2 regions of the Faecalibacterium intestinale genome follow, and region 2 is predicted to be linked to the other one. Evidence: riboswitches for the same ligand, from Rfam matches in the RefSeq annotation. Region 2 holds a riboswitch; the other holds the start of a gene.
The links. Region 2 has a riboswitch for FMN ahead of ribD (bifunctional diaminohydroxyphosphoribosylaminopyrimidine deaminase/5-amino-6-(5-phosphoribosylamino)uracil reductase RibD). Riboswitches for the same ligand answer to the same signal wherever they lie in the genome.

Region 1 (7,971 bases), on a different contig from region 2:
TGAAACAAAATGTAAAACAATGTGCCAAAATAGGCGAAAAACTGAGAAACACAAAACTTTGTGCCACAAGATGAAAACATGATTGACATTTTGTTTCGTCTCGCGTACAATTCGGGGCATAAGGCAGTCCCGCTGCTGCGGGACAAAAAAGCGCGAATACAGGCATATTGTCGCATTGCGGCAAAAGAATGGGAGGACCTTACCATGTCAACCAAATTTTCCCGTAAAACGTTCCTGAAGGGCAGCGTTGCCGGTCTGGGCATGATGGCGCTCAACGTGTGCACCGCCGGGGCAGCCTCTGCTGCCGAGCCCGCAGCCGCCGCAGCGGAGGATACCAACTCCCTGAACCTCATCCCTAAAAAGGCGGCCTCGGTCAAGGTGACCAGCCGCGGCAGCGTGAGCGGCGGCTGGCAGGGCGAGCCGGTGTTCCCCAACTGGAAGGGCTACGTCGACGATACGCTGGCCATGAACCACATGTACACCTTTGTGGGCTACGCAGGGCAGGGAACGCTGTGCGTGGAGCCCGAGTCGGGCGTGACCGGCTTTAACCTGTTCGTCAATAACCGCCAGATCAACACCGCTGCCATGGCGGCAGGCGGCGTGTGGAACGTGGACATTTCCGGTCAGACCATCAACGGCCGCAACACCATTCAGGTGGGCGGCATCCGTCCCCGCGGCAAAAAGGTGACTGTGCGGGTGGGCTACCCCACCGTGCAGGAGGGCAGCCTGCAGGACGTGGGCATCGACCGCGATGCACTGGAACTGCTGGAGCAGATCATTCAGGCAGACGTGAACAATGGCTTCCCCAGCGCACAGATGGCCATTGTGAAAAACGGCAAGCTGGTGTACCAGAACGCCTGGGGCAAGGTCAACTCCTATAACCCGGACGGCACCCCCAAGACCGACAGCCCGGCTGTGACTAACGATACCCTGTACGATCTGGCCTCCAACACCAAGATGTACACCGCAAACTACGCATTGCAGTACCTCGTCACGCAGGGCAAGGCCAATTTGGACAGCCGTCTGGTAGACCTGCTGGGCAGCGCCTTTGTGGAGGACACCATCGATATTACCTACAACGGCTACGAGAACCCGGGCCTGAAGGTCAACAAGCAGTGGAAGGCAGAACTGACCCTGCGCGATATCCTGCGCCATCAGGCAGGCTTCCCCGCAGACCCTCAGTATTACAACGATTCCTACGATCAGAGCAGTCAGTCCATCGTGCCGGGTGCCGTGAATGTGTTGTATTCCGGATCGGATGGAAGTACCGAGACCCGCACCGAAACGCTGCATTCCATTTTCAAAACGCCGCTGATGTACGAACCGGGTACCAAGACTGTTTATTCGGACGTGGATTATATGCTGCTGGCGTTCGTGATCGAGAAAATCACCGGCAAAGGCCTGGATGTGTTCCTGAAAGAGACGTTCTGGGATCCTATGGGTCTGACCCGCACCACCTACAACCCTCTGCAGAACGGCTTTGCTCCCAACGACTGCGCCGCTACCGAGCTGAACGGTGATACCCGGGACGGATATGTTTCCTTTACCGGGGCGCGCACCGTAACTACACAGGGCCAGGTGCATGATGGCAAAGCCTATTTCTGTATGGCGGGCATCTCGGGTCATGCAGGCCTGTTCTCCACCGCTACGGAGCTGGCAAAGCTGGCCTCTGTCATGCTTGCCGGCGGCTACGGAGAGAACCGCTACTTCTCCCGCAACGTAATGGACACCTTTACCGCACCCAAGAAGGAGGACGCTGCCAACTGGGGCCTGGGCTGGTGGCGTGAGGGCGACAACCAGCGCTGCTGGTATTTCGGCACGCAGTCCTCGCCCAATACCATTGGACACCAGGGCTGGACGGGCACGCTGACCATGATCGACCCTAGCGAAAATCTGGTGGTGGTCTACCTGACCAACAAGATTAACTCCCGCATTACAGACCCTGCCAATGTGAATGAGTTCAATGGTAACTGGTATACGGCTTCTACGCTGGGTTTTGTGGCACAGCTGCTGTATCAGGGTCTGCAGAACCACGGCACCGACCCCAACAACGCTTACAGTGCCCTGCTGGAGGATATGGCTGAAAGCAAGTTTGCGCTGGTGGCCGAGGGCGGCAGCGTGCCTGCTACCCACCCTCTGGTGCGCTCCGGTTATGCTGTGCTGGAGGCTATGGCTGCCCACGCAAACTCCACCCACTCTTATCTGGACCGCAACTATTTCAACGATGCCCTCACTCTGCTGGATGACACCCGCGATGCAGAGGAACTGGCAAAGCTGAAAAAGATGCTCAATAAGTTCTGAAAACAGAACACGGCACAGTACTGCAGTACAAAAAGCAGGCTGTCTGAAAGATGTATAAGAAAACGATTGATTTAAAGGAGGAACTTTTTATGGCTACCAAATTCTCTCGTAAAACTTTTCTGAAAGCGGGTGCTGCTGGTCTTGGCATGATGGCACTTAATGTGTGCACCGCCAGTGCCGCTGCACCGCAGGAGGATGCCAACTGCTTGGATTTCCTGTTCAAAAAGCAGAAAACGCCCAAGACTACCTATGCGGGCACCCGCAAAACGCTGTTCTGGTACTCCGAGACACTGAAGCAGGACTGCAACTATTCGGTTTATCTGCCTGCCAGCTACGATGGAAATAACAAGGCACAGGCCTATCCGGTCATTTACCTGATGCACGGCGTAGGCGGCCATCAACTCAATATGATCGAGCGTTTCTCCACACCGGATATCCTCAACGATCTGATCGGAAGCGGGGAACTGCCCGAGTGCATTGCAGTGTTCATTGATGGTTACAACTCCTTTTATTACGATGGACCCGGCCTTGCCATGGAAACGGCCATCATCCATGATCTGATCCCGTTTATCGACAAAACTTACAACACGTTGGCCAGCAAGGAAGGCCGCATCATCGGCGGCATTTCCATGGGTGGTTATGGTGCAGCCCGCTTTGCAGTGAAATATCCGCAGATGTTCTCGGCGGCACTGATGATGTCCCCGGCAGTCTGGCGCAATAGTCAGGGCAATGCCTGCTCTTCGCTGCATCTGTTCAACAACTTTGACCAGGCAACCTGGGACGCAGAACATCCGGTAGCCTTCCTTGCTTCCTATACCGTTGCCAACAGCCCGGTAAAGTTCTATGCCATCCATGGCACTGAGGACACGGTGGTGCCCCCGGCTGATGTGGAAGCATTTGTCGAAAAACTGAGCCAGGTAGCAGAAGTGGAATATGTGCCCTATGAGGGCGGCATCCACGCTTGGACGACCTGGAAAGAAACCTGCCGCGAAGCGCTGAAATACGCCGGTAAAGTGCTGCAGGCATAAGGAGACGCCATTCTCCACATCTTTCGATCCCCGGGAAGTCCATAGAAACCAGAAAGGCCCGTGCTGCTCCAAACAGCGCGGGCCTTTCTGGTGTTGCTGTATACGAAAAAAAGAGAATGGCGGTTTTGAAAAAGGGTAAAAGCTCAGCAGCTGGTTTTGCGTACCAGCTGCCGGTGCATCAGCGCCATCAGCACTAGAAATACCAGCAGATAGAAGGGGAATAGCGCCGGGGTGATGTTATTGGCAAGCACGCCGAACAGCGGCGGCATGGCAAGATTGCCCACATAGGCGCTGCTCATCTGGATGCCGATGACGGCCTGAGAATTCTGTGCGCCGAAGTGCGCCGGGGTGGAGTGGATGACGCTGGGGTAGATGGGCGCACAGCCCAGCCCTACCAGCACAAGCCCGGCCAGCGCAAAGACCTGAGCACCGGGCAGCAGCAGGGCGGCAATGCCCACGCCCAGCACTGCAAACCCCAGACGGATCATCTGATCGTCGCTCAGTTTCAAGGTCAAAAAGCCGCAGACGCCCCGCCCCACCGTGATGCCGATATAGAACAGGCTGGCAAAGCTGGCAGCCGTCTGGGCGGGCACCTGCCGCACAAGGGTCAGGTAGCTGCTGGCCCAAAGCCCGGCGGTGGTCTCCAGTGCGCAGTAACAGAAAAAGCAGAGCATCACTTCCTTCGCGCCCGGCAGCGCGAACACCTGCGGCAGGGTCAGCGCCTTGGGCGCGGTGCCGTCCGGGGCGGCGTCGGGGCGTTTATGCCACAGGGGCAGGCTGCAAAAAAGCACGGCAGAAAGTGCGATCTGGAACAGGGCGATGTACCGGTAGCCGCTGTTCCAGCCCAGCCCGCCGGAAAGCGCCGCGCCCATCACCACAGGGCCGATGGTGGTGCCTACGCCCCACATACAGTGCAGCCAGCTCATGTGGCGGCTCTGGTAATGCAGAGCAACGTAGTTGTTCAGGGCGGCATCCACGCTGCCCGCGCCCAAGCCGTAGGGGACAGCCCACAGACAGAGCATCCAGAACCGGCCGGAGATCGAAAAGCCGAACAGCGCCGCAGCGGTCATGCCCACGCTGAGGGCGGTCACCCTGCCCGTGCCCAGCGCCCGGGTGAGCCGGTCGCTGTTCAGGCTGGAAACGATGGTGCCCAGCGAGATGATCATGGACAGGATGCCCGCGTAGGAGAAGGGGACGCCCAGCTGAGGGTACATGGTGGGCCATGCAGACCCCAGCAGGGAATCCGGCAGGCCAAGGCTGATAAAGGCTAAGTAAATAATGGGCAGCAAAAGCTGTGTCATAGGAAGCGTTCCTCCACAGATGATTTGATGGCGTGCTCCGCAGTGTATGCGGGTGCGCTATAAGAATAACATGACCGGACGGGAAATCATAGGGCAAAAGCGCCTGCTTTTTACAACAAAACCGGCGCACTTTGATTTGACCCGTGAAAATGCGTTTGCCGCGGCCTATAGGCCGCGGCAAACATGAAATATAAACAGAGTTCCGCTTTTAGTGTTCGCTGTTCTTTTCCAGATACACGGTGGTGGAGGGGAAGGCGAAGTCCACGCCGTTTTTCTGCATCACGTCCATCAGGTCAAGGTTCAAATCGTTCTGCATCTGCAAAAAGCGGGTCATGTCGGCGGTGCGCAGGTAGGCGGACACCAGCAGGTCGATGCTGGAAGCGCCGAAGCCGCTCAGCTTGACCAGCACCGAGTCCTCGTAGGTGTAGGGGCTGGCCTTGAGCATGGCGGTCAGGTCTGCCATCAGCTGCTCCAGCTGAGGACGGGAGGTATCGTAGGTGACCCCGAGGGTGAAGCGGTACAGCCGCTTGTTGCGCAAGGTGCCGTTGTTGACGGTGGCAGAGCTGACCGTGCTGTTGGTCAGGATGTACACCGAGTTATCCAGTGCGCGGACCTTGGTGGAGCGGAAGTTGATGTCCACCACCTCGCCGGAAACATCGCCCACGGTGATCCAGTCACCGATGGAAAAGGGCCGGTCCAGCAGGATGACCAGCCCGCTGAACAGATTTTTGGCGCTGTCCTGCGCCGCCAGAGAGATGGTCAGACCGACAAGACCCGCACTGGCTACGATGCTGCCCACCGGCAGGCCGGTCTCCTGTGCCATGGTCATAACGCCCAATACCACGATGAAAACTTTGTACAGCTTGTTCAGCAGGGTGGTCAGGGTGCGGTTGGCGCGCACCTCCTCGCCGCAGTTTGCCAGCAAAAGGTCGGTAAGGTCGGCGGCGGCGTACAGTCCCTGACACACAAAAAAGGTGGCGGCCAGCTCAAAGACTGTGAGCAGAAATTTGCTCACGCCGCTGATTGCCCACGGCAGGCTGGCAGCTGCGGCATAGATGAACGCCGCAAGGGTGAGCCGCTGCAGCGGCACGGCAAAGCTGCGCAGCAGAATGGGCGTACCCGCCAGCCGCCAGCTGCGGCGCAGCAGGGCAGGGCACACCCGGCGGGACAAAAGCTGCCGCGCCAGCCAGCCAAGCACCAGCAGCAGCGCCGCGCACACCACCCGGGCGGCAAAGGCTGCCCAGCCTTCCAGCAGCAGCGAGCCCAGCTCAAAACCAAGGTTACGGATCGAGAAAATCATGGAAAACCTCCTGTGTTTTTTCACAACGCATATTATGATAGCATACTCTGCCGCCCGGGGCAAGGAAAGAACGGTGAAAACACACTTTGATAAAAAATGCGCAAACTTTTCGAAAAGGGGCTTGACAGCGCCGCAGTACCGCGCTATACTCTTGGTCAGAAAGTTCGTTTCAGGGCGGGGTGCAATTCCCCACTGGCGGTAAAGTCCGCGACCACCCGCAAGGGTGCTGACCCGGTGCAACTCCGGGACCAACGGTATAGTCCGGATGCAAGAAACGGCAGGCAAATTGCGTCTGTGCGCCCTGTTGCAGTTTTTGGTTGCAGCAGGGCGTTTTTTGGTTTGTCTTTCCGGTTCGATCCAGCGCGAAAAGGGCTTTCCGAACAAATTTGAACGGGGCGTACACCCCGGGGAGGACAACTACCATGAAAAAGAATACCACCCACAACCTGACCGTTGCCGCCATGCTCAGCGCGGTCGCCTTTATCCTGATGTTCATTGAGTTCCCGCTGCCGATGCTCATCCCGTCCTTCGTCAAGATGGACTTCTCCGACCTGCCCGCCCTGCTGGGTGCCTTTGCACTGGGCCCGGTGTACGGCGTGGTCATCAGCTTTATGAAGAACCTGCTGCACATCATCATCAAGGGCACCTCCACCGCCTGCGTGGGCGAGCTGTGCAACTTTATGCTGGGCGCGGTGTTCTCCGCTGTGGCGGGCTTTGTCTACAAGCGCCATAAGAGCCGCAAGACCGCCATTCTGGGCGCTATCGCCGGTGCAGCCGCCATGGCGGTGTTCAGCGTGCCCTCCAACTACTTCATCACCTACCCGGCCTATGTGCAGTTCTACCATATGCCGCTGGAAGCCATTCTGGGGATGTATCAGGCTATCCTGCCCTCTGCCGACAGCCTGATCAAGTGCCTTGTGATCTTTAATATGCCCTTCACGCTGGTCAAGGGTCTGCTGGACGCCGTGCTGTGCCTGCTGATCTATAAGCCCCTGTCTCCCATCCTGCACGGCCGCAAGTAAGCTGCTGAAACAAGAGAGCCGGAAAGTCTGCGGACTTTCCGGCTTTTTCTCTGTTTGGAGGGAATAGCTGCCGAAGAAACTCCCCCAGTCTCGCTGCGCTCGACAGCCCCCTCTGAGATGGGGCTCCTGGCATAGCGATGATGTTTCCGGCTAAAGTGTACAGTTTGCGGATGCGTCAGGTGTTTGCGGACATTCTAGCTCTCTTTCTTTAGAGGGCTCGCCCTCTCAGTCACCTGCGGTGACAGCTCTCCCAAAGGGAGAGCCTTTGGCAGTCCACGCAAAGTTCATCTCTTTGCCAAGGCCTCTCCCTTTGGGAGAGGTGGATGCGAACGCAGTGAGCAGACGGAGAGGGCGAGGACGCTGACAAGGTGCTTTTTACGCCAGCGCGCCCTTATCCAGCCATCTGCCCCGCGCCATGCGCAGCAAAAACAGTACGCCGCGGGTGCAAAGTTCGGCGCACATGGCTGCCCATACGCCCACCAGCCCAAAGCGGGGAGCCAGCAGAACAGCCAAGGTCAGCCGCACGCCCCACATACTGATAAGGTTCAGCACAAAGCAGCCGGTGCTGTCGCCCGCGCCCTGCATGGAGCCGCTGGCCACGATGCTTGCCCCGAACATGGGCTCGGCAAAGGCTTCGATGCGCAGCACCCGTGCGCCCAGCGCAATAACGGCGGCATCGGCGGTGAAGATGCCCATCAGCTGCGGGGCAAACACATACAGCCCCACGCCGGTAAGCGCCATGATGCCCATGCCCATGGCGGTGCACAGCCATGCAAAGCGCTTTGCCATGTCCCGGCGGTTTGCGCCCACGGCCTGTCCCACCAGCGCAAGGGCGGCGTCCTGAATGCCGTAGCCCGCCATGTAGCACAGGCTCTCGGCGCTGACCCCCAGACTGTTGGCGGCAATGGCGGTAGTGCCCAACCCGGACACGATGCGCACCAGCAGCACCTGTGCCGAGGACAGGGCAGCGCGCTCTGCCGCCAGCGGTGCGCCCACCTTCCATACGTTGTGCAGGCAGG
Region 2 (5,749 bases):
CTTGAGAAACTTGTCCAGCACGGTGTCCAAACGGTGCGCTGCATATTCTCTCGTGGCCTGCGGAGCCTTGCGTTCCGGGGAGAACGCAGCAGCGAAGCTGCTGGATCTGCCGCCATTTTGCGCCAGATAATATCCGGTAGGATATGTCGCACAGCATCATATCACTGGGGCAAAGGACTGCGTCCTCTGCACTCCTGCACCGGGCAAGCTGTCCCGTATGGACAGCTCGTCCGGTTTTTCAGAGGGTCATTTTGACCCTCTGATTTTGGCAAATTGTCAACCTGACACTTCGCCAACACCCCTATATGGTGCGTTTTTGGTCAATCGCTGCGTACGTGCGTACAGAGAAAGCCGACTGCCGCGTACGCACGTACGCAGCAAAACGCCCATATTCTCCTTTATGGGGGTCATGTCCGCCAGCTATTGGGGGTGAGGTCGGGCTGCACAAGGGCCTCGATGCCCACAAAGCCCCGGACACGCCGCCCGGACGAGTTGACGATGTTGTTGGTGGATTCCAGATTACATCGCTTTACTCCGTAACTGAGAAATCAACGTCCTGCCGTTCTCTCTGCATGGATTTCCTGCCCCCTTCCGGCGGCGTTTTCCGGCTCTCCTTCTCAGGGTCATCGCCGGGTATCCCATGCAGACGGTCATGCGGTTTTCAAGGTCCAACGGGCAAAACGGCAACAAAAAAGCCGTCACAAAACAGACCGGACATGCCTTCGCTTTTTCGGAAGGTCATGCTAGTCGGTTATGTAACGGCTGAAAGCCAAGATGTTCAGCCCCGCAGGGCCTGAACGAATATGTAAAAATATGTTATATTCAATTGTTGGGATAGGTTACCACAAAAATCGAGCCGTGTCAACAAAAACTTTTGAGAACGCGTCACTTTCGGCAGCTTGCAAGAAAAGGCGAGGAAAACTTTGGCAAAAAGAGAGAGGGCTGGACGGCACCAGCCCTCTTGACAAGGCAACAACAGCCAAAAAGTTTCATTCCCACCCTCAAACCATCTTCATCCCGGTTTCGTCCCGGTTTGCAGAATGCCCTTGCAATCCGAAAGGAGCCGTGCTATAATGCCGCTGTAATTGAATCAGAAATCTTCAGGGCAGGGTGCGATTCCCTACCGGTGGTACAGCCCACGAGCCGTAAGGCATGATTCGGTGAAACTCCGAAGCCGACAGTACAGTCTGGATGAAAGAAGATACCAAGCGCAGAACCCGTACGGTCCTGCGCTTGTGGAGGCTGCTCTGGGATGCGTTTGCATTCTGGAGCTTTCTTTTTTGCACAAGGATCCCTTGTGTTTTTTCGGCTTGCCCTGAACGTTTTTGTTCAGGGCTTTTTCTTTTGGAGGCAACACGATGAACGACAAAGAGTATATGCGTCTGGCTTTGCAGCTTGCAAAAAAGGGCTGCGGGTGGACATCTCCCAACCCGATGGTGGGTGCCGTGGTCGCAAAAGAGGGCAGGATCATCGGACAGGGCTGGCACCAGAGATACGGTCAGGCTCATGCGGAGCGCAATGCGCTGGCATCCTGCACCGAAGATCCGCAGGGAGCGACCCTGTATGTGACATTGGAGCCGTGCTGCCATTACGGAAAGCAGCCGCCCTGCGTGGATGCGATTCTGGACGCGGGCATTCACCGGGTGGTCGTGGGTTCTGCTGACCCGAATCCGCTGGTGGCTGGAAAAGGAATTGCAATCCTGCGCGCACACGGCATAGATGTGACCGAAAATGTTCTGCAAGAGGAATGCGATGCGCTGAACAAGGTGTTCTTCCACTATATCACCACAAAACGCCCCTTCGTTTCCATGAAATACGCCATGACGATGGACGGAAAAATCGCCACATACACAGGCGCTTCCAAATGGATCACCGGGGAAATTGCCCGGAATCATGTTCAACGGCAGCGACACCGATTCCGCGGCATTATGGTGGGAGTCGGAACCATCCTAGCAGATGACCCGCTGCTGACCTGCCGGATAGAGGGTGTCCGTGATCCCGTCCGGATCATCTGTGATACACATTTGCGGACACCGCTGCAATCACAGGTGGTCATGACCGCCAAACAGGTTCCGACCATTCTTGCGACCTGCTGCAGCGACCCGGAGAAGCAGGCGGCATATCAACAGGCCGGGTGCCGGATCCTTTGTCTGGAAGCGCATTGCGGTCATGTGAATCTTCTGCAACTGATGGAACAGCTGGGGCAGGAGCAGATCGACAGCATTCTGCTGGAAGGCGGCGGAACCTTGAACTGGTCTGCACTGGAAAGCGGCATCGTGCAGCAGGTACAGGCTTACATTGCCCCGAAGCTGTTCGGAGGAAGGGATGCCAAAGCACCCATTGAGGGTGCAGGTGTCCCGCTTCCGGATGCTGCATTCCGCCTGAAGAACAGCCGATTGGAACAGCTTGGCAAAGATTTCCTGATCGAAAGTGAGGTGGAGTACCCGTGTTTACCGGAATCGTGGAAGAAGTCGGAACAATAAAATCCATCAATCGGGGACAGCATTCTGCCGTACTGACTGTTCGTGCAAAAATGGTTCTGGAAGAAACCAGGATCGGTGACAGCATCGCCGTCAACGGCATCTGTCTGACCGTCAGGCAGCTCTTCCCGGATAGCTTTGCTGCGGATGTCATGCACGAGACCTTGAACCGCTCTGCACTTGCACAGCTCACCGTTGGAAGTGCTGTCAATCTGGAACGTGCCATGCCGGCCAACGGACGTTTTGGCGGACACATCGTAGCAGGCCATGTGGATGGCGTCGGACGCATTGCTAATATCCGAAAAGACGATACGGCTATCTGGTACACCATTCATGCAGATTCTGCGATCCTTCGCTATGTCGTTGAAAAAGGCTCTATCACAATAGACGGTATCAGCCTGACCGTGGCTGCGGTGGAACCTACGGGCTTTTCCGTGTCCACGATACCGCACACCGTCCGTCAGACGAACCTGAACCAACGGCACAAAGGGGATTTTGTCAATTTGGAAACCGATGTTGTTGGAAAATATATCGAGAGGCTGCTTCCATCAGAAACACCGAAGCAAAACACGCTCACAAAAGAAATGCTGCTGCGCTGCGGCTTTTAAGGAGAGTTTACGATGAACTTCAATACCATTCCCGAAGCTTTGCAAGACCTGAAGCAAGGAAAAATCATTCTGGTAACGGATGACCCCGACCGTGAAAACGAGGGGGACTTCATCTGTGCTGCCGAATTTGCCACCACCGAAAACATCAACTTTATGGCGACCCACGGCAAAGGTCTGATCTGTATGCCGATGTCCGAGGCTTTCGTCCAGAAGCTGCAATTTCCGCAGATGGTGCAGTATAACACCGACAACCATGAAACGGCATTTACGGTGTCCATCGACCACGTTTCTACTTCTACGGGCATTTCTGCCGCAGAGCGTTCCATTACGGCGATGGCTTGTGTGGACGATCACGCAAAAGCAGAAGATTTCCGCAGACCGGGCCATATGTTCCCCCTTCTGGCAAAAAAGAACGGTGTGTTGGAGCGCAACGGTCACACGGAAGCAACCGTTGACCTGTGCCGTCTGGCAGGGCTGAAAGAATGCGGCCTGTGCTGCGAGATCATGCGGGAGGATGGCACGATGATGCGCACCGCTGAACTGGCAAAGCTGGCAGAGCGTTTCCAGATCAAATTCATCACCATCCGTGATTTACAGGAGTACCGCAAGTGTCACGATAAACTGGTCGATCAGGTGACAGCAGTGAACCTGCCCACCAAGTATGGCACCTTCAGAGCTTATGGTTTTGTGAGCCGTCTGAACGGAGAGCATCACATTGCACTGGTAAAAGGTGACATTGGCGATGGAAAGGATATTCTGTGCCGCGTCCACTCGGAATGCCTGACAGGAGATACATTTGGCTCTTTGCGTTGTGACTGCGGCCAGCAGCTGGCCGCTGCCATGACGCAGATCGAAAAAGAAGGCCGGGGTATCCTGCTCTATATGCGGCAGGAAGGCCGAGGCATCGGTCTGATCAACAAGCTGCGTGCCTATGAACTTCAGGAGCAGGGCATGGATACGCTGGAAGCCAATCTCGCTCTGGGGTTCCATGGAGATGAACGGGAGTATTATCTCGGCGCACAGATTCTCCGGGAACTTGGCGTAAAAAGCCTGCGCCTGCTTACCAATAACCCGGACAAAGTATATCAGCTCTCCGAGTTTGGGCTGGAGATCTCCGAGCGCGTACCCATTCAGATGACGGCGACCCCGTATGACCTGTTTTACCTGAAAACGAAGCAGGCACGGATGGGGCATCTTCTGGAATATTAACAACGAAAGAGGTATTTAAAAATGAAAACATTTGAAGGTAAGCTGGTTTCTCAGAACATCAAGGTCGGTATCGTAGCTGCCCGCTTCAACGAATTTATCACGTCCAAACTTCTGAGCGGAGCAATGGATGGTCTGCTCCGGCACGATATGCAGGACGCTGATATTCATGTTGCATGGGTTCCAGGTGCTTTTGAGATCCCACTGGTTGCCTCTAAAATGGCAAAAAGCGGAAAGTATGATGCTGTGATCTGCCTTGGTGCCGTGATTCGCGGTTCTACCAGCCATTACGACTATGTGTGCAATGAGGTTTCCAAAGGCATTGCCACGGTCTCGCTGGAAAGCGGGGTTCCCGTCCTCTTTGGTGTTCTGACCACCGAAAACATCGAACAGGCCATCGAGCGGGCAGGCACCAAAGCAGGTAATAAAGGCTATGACTGTGCAGTCAGTGCCATCGAGATGGTAAACCTGCTCCGGGAAATGGATACCGCCGCAGAGTAAAATACACGCAGGAGTTTGCCATGATCGTTATAAAGACCCGACAGCCTGACCCGGAATTGGAGCAGAAGATCCGGATGCTTCTGGAACGAGAGCACATCGAGACAGAGCAAATATCCATTGATTCATGGGAGAAGTTGGTTCTTCCGGGGCTTACACTGGACGGAATGACCCACGAAGTGTCGTGTAACGGCAGAAAAGTCTCCCTTACACGACTGGAGTTCGATTTGCTGCTGATGCTTGCCTCCCACGAAGGACAAATCTTCTCAAAAGAAGAGCTTTTCCGTGCTGTGTGGGGACAAAACTGTGACGACACCTTAAAGGTCGTGGCAAATACCGTTTCCAATCTGCGAAAGAAGCTGGCCGGCTGCGGTAGCTTTATCCGCACTACCCACGGCGGCTATGCTTTTGTAAGCCAAAAGGAGAACGACCCGGCATGACCAGGATCTTATTTATTTGTCTCGGAAATATCTGCCGAAGCCCGATGGCGGAGTATGTGATGAAAGACCTTACGTCCAAGGCAGGACTATCCGAGCAATTTGAAACCGCATCAGCCGCCACCAGTGCATGGGAAATCGGAAATCCGGTCTATCCTCCTGCACGGCAGAAGATGGCAGAACATGGCATCGACTGCAACGGCAAGACCGCCCGGCAGATGACCCGGCTGGATTATGCACGGTATGATCATCTGATTGGCATGGACGAAAGTAATCTGTGCGACATCCTGCGGCTTGTCGGCGGAGACCCACAGCATAAAGTCTCGCTGCTGATGGCGCATACAGATCATCCCCGTGAAGTAGCAGACCCATGGTTCACGGGAGATTTTGAAGCCACATGGCAGGATATACTGGAAGGATGCACGGCATTGCTTGAGGAACTGCGCTAAATTGGCGTAAATTTTGGCGTATGCCAAATCAGGAGTGTTTGACACTTGCCAACGACAAATTGATTTAACCA

Region 1: another riboswitch for FMN. It lies ahead of WMO20_RS06610 (ECF transporter S component); the one in region 2 lies ahead of ribD (bifunctional diaminohydroxyphosphoribosylaminopyrimidine deaminase/5-amino-6-(5-phosphoribosylamino)uracil reductase RibD).

Annotation. Positions count from the first base shown of each region.
Region 1 is NZ_JBBMEN010000005.1:191,561-199,531, reverse strand. Features, by position in the region: gene pbp4b (penicillin binding protein PBP4B) at 205-2,301, shown strand; gene WMO20_RS06625 (alpha/beta hydrolase) at 2,391-3,329, shown strand; gene WMO20_RS06620 (MFS transporter) at 3,473-4,630, opposite strand; gene WMO20_RS06615 (mechanosensitive ion channel family protein) at 4,839-5,930, opposite strand; FMN riboswitch at 6,092-6,211, shown strand; gene WMO20_RS06610 (ECF transporter S component) at 6,353-6,952, shown strand; gene WMO20_RS06605 (MATE family efflux transporter) at 7,328-7,971, opposite strand, start outside.
Region 2 is NZ_JBBMEN010000003.1:26,259-32,007, forward strand. Features, by position in the region: gene WMO20_RS03415 (hypothetical protein) at 1-30, opposite strand, end outside; FMN riboswitch at 1,093-1,207, shown strand; gene ribD (bifunctional diaminohydroxyphosphoribosylaminopyrimidine deaminase/5-amino-6-(5-phosphoribosylamino)uracil reductase RibD) at 1,359-2,483, shown strand; gene WMO20_RS03425 (riboflavin synthase) at 2,447-3,088, shown strand; gene WMO20_RS03430 (bifunctional 3,4-dihydroxy-2-butanone-4-phosphate synthase/GTP cyclohydrolase II) at 3,101-4,297, shown strand; gene ribH (6,7-dimethyl-8-ribityllumazine synthase) at 4,319-4,795, shown strand; gene WMO20_RS03440 (winged helix-turn-helix domain-containing protein) at 4,816-5,232, shown strand; gene WMO20_RS03445 (low molecular weight protein-tyrosine-phosphatase) at 5,229-5,678, shown strand.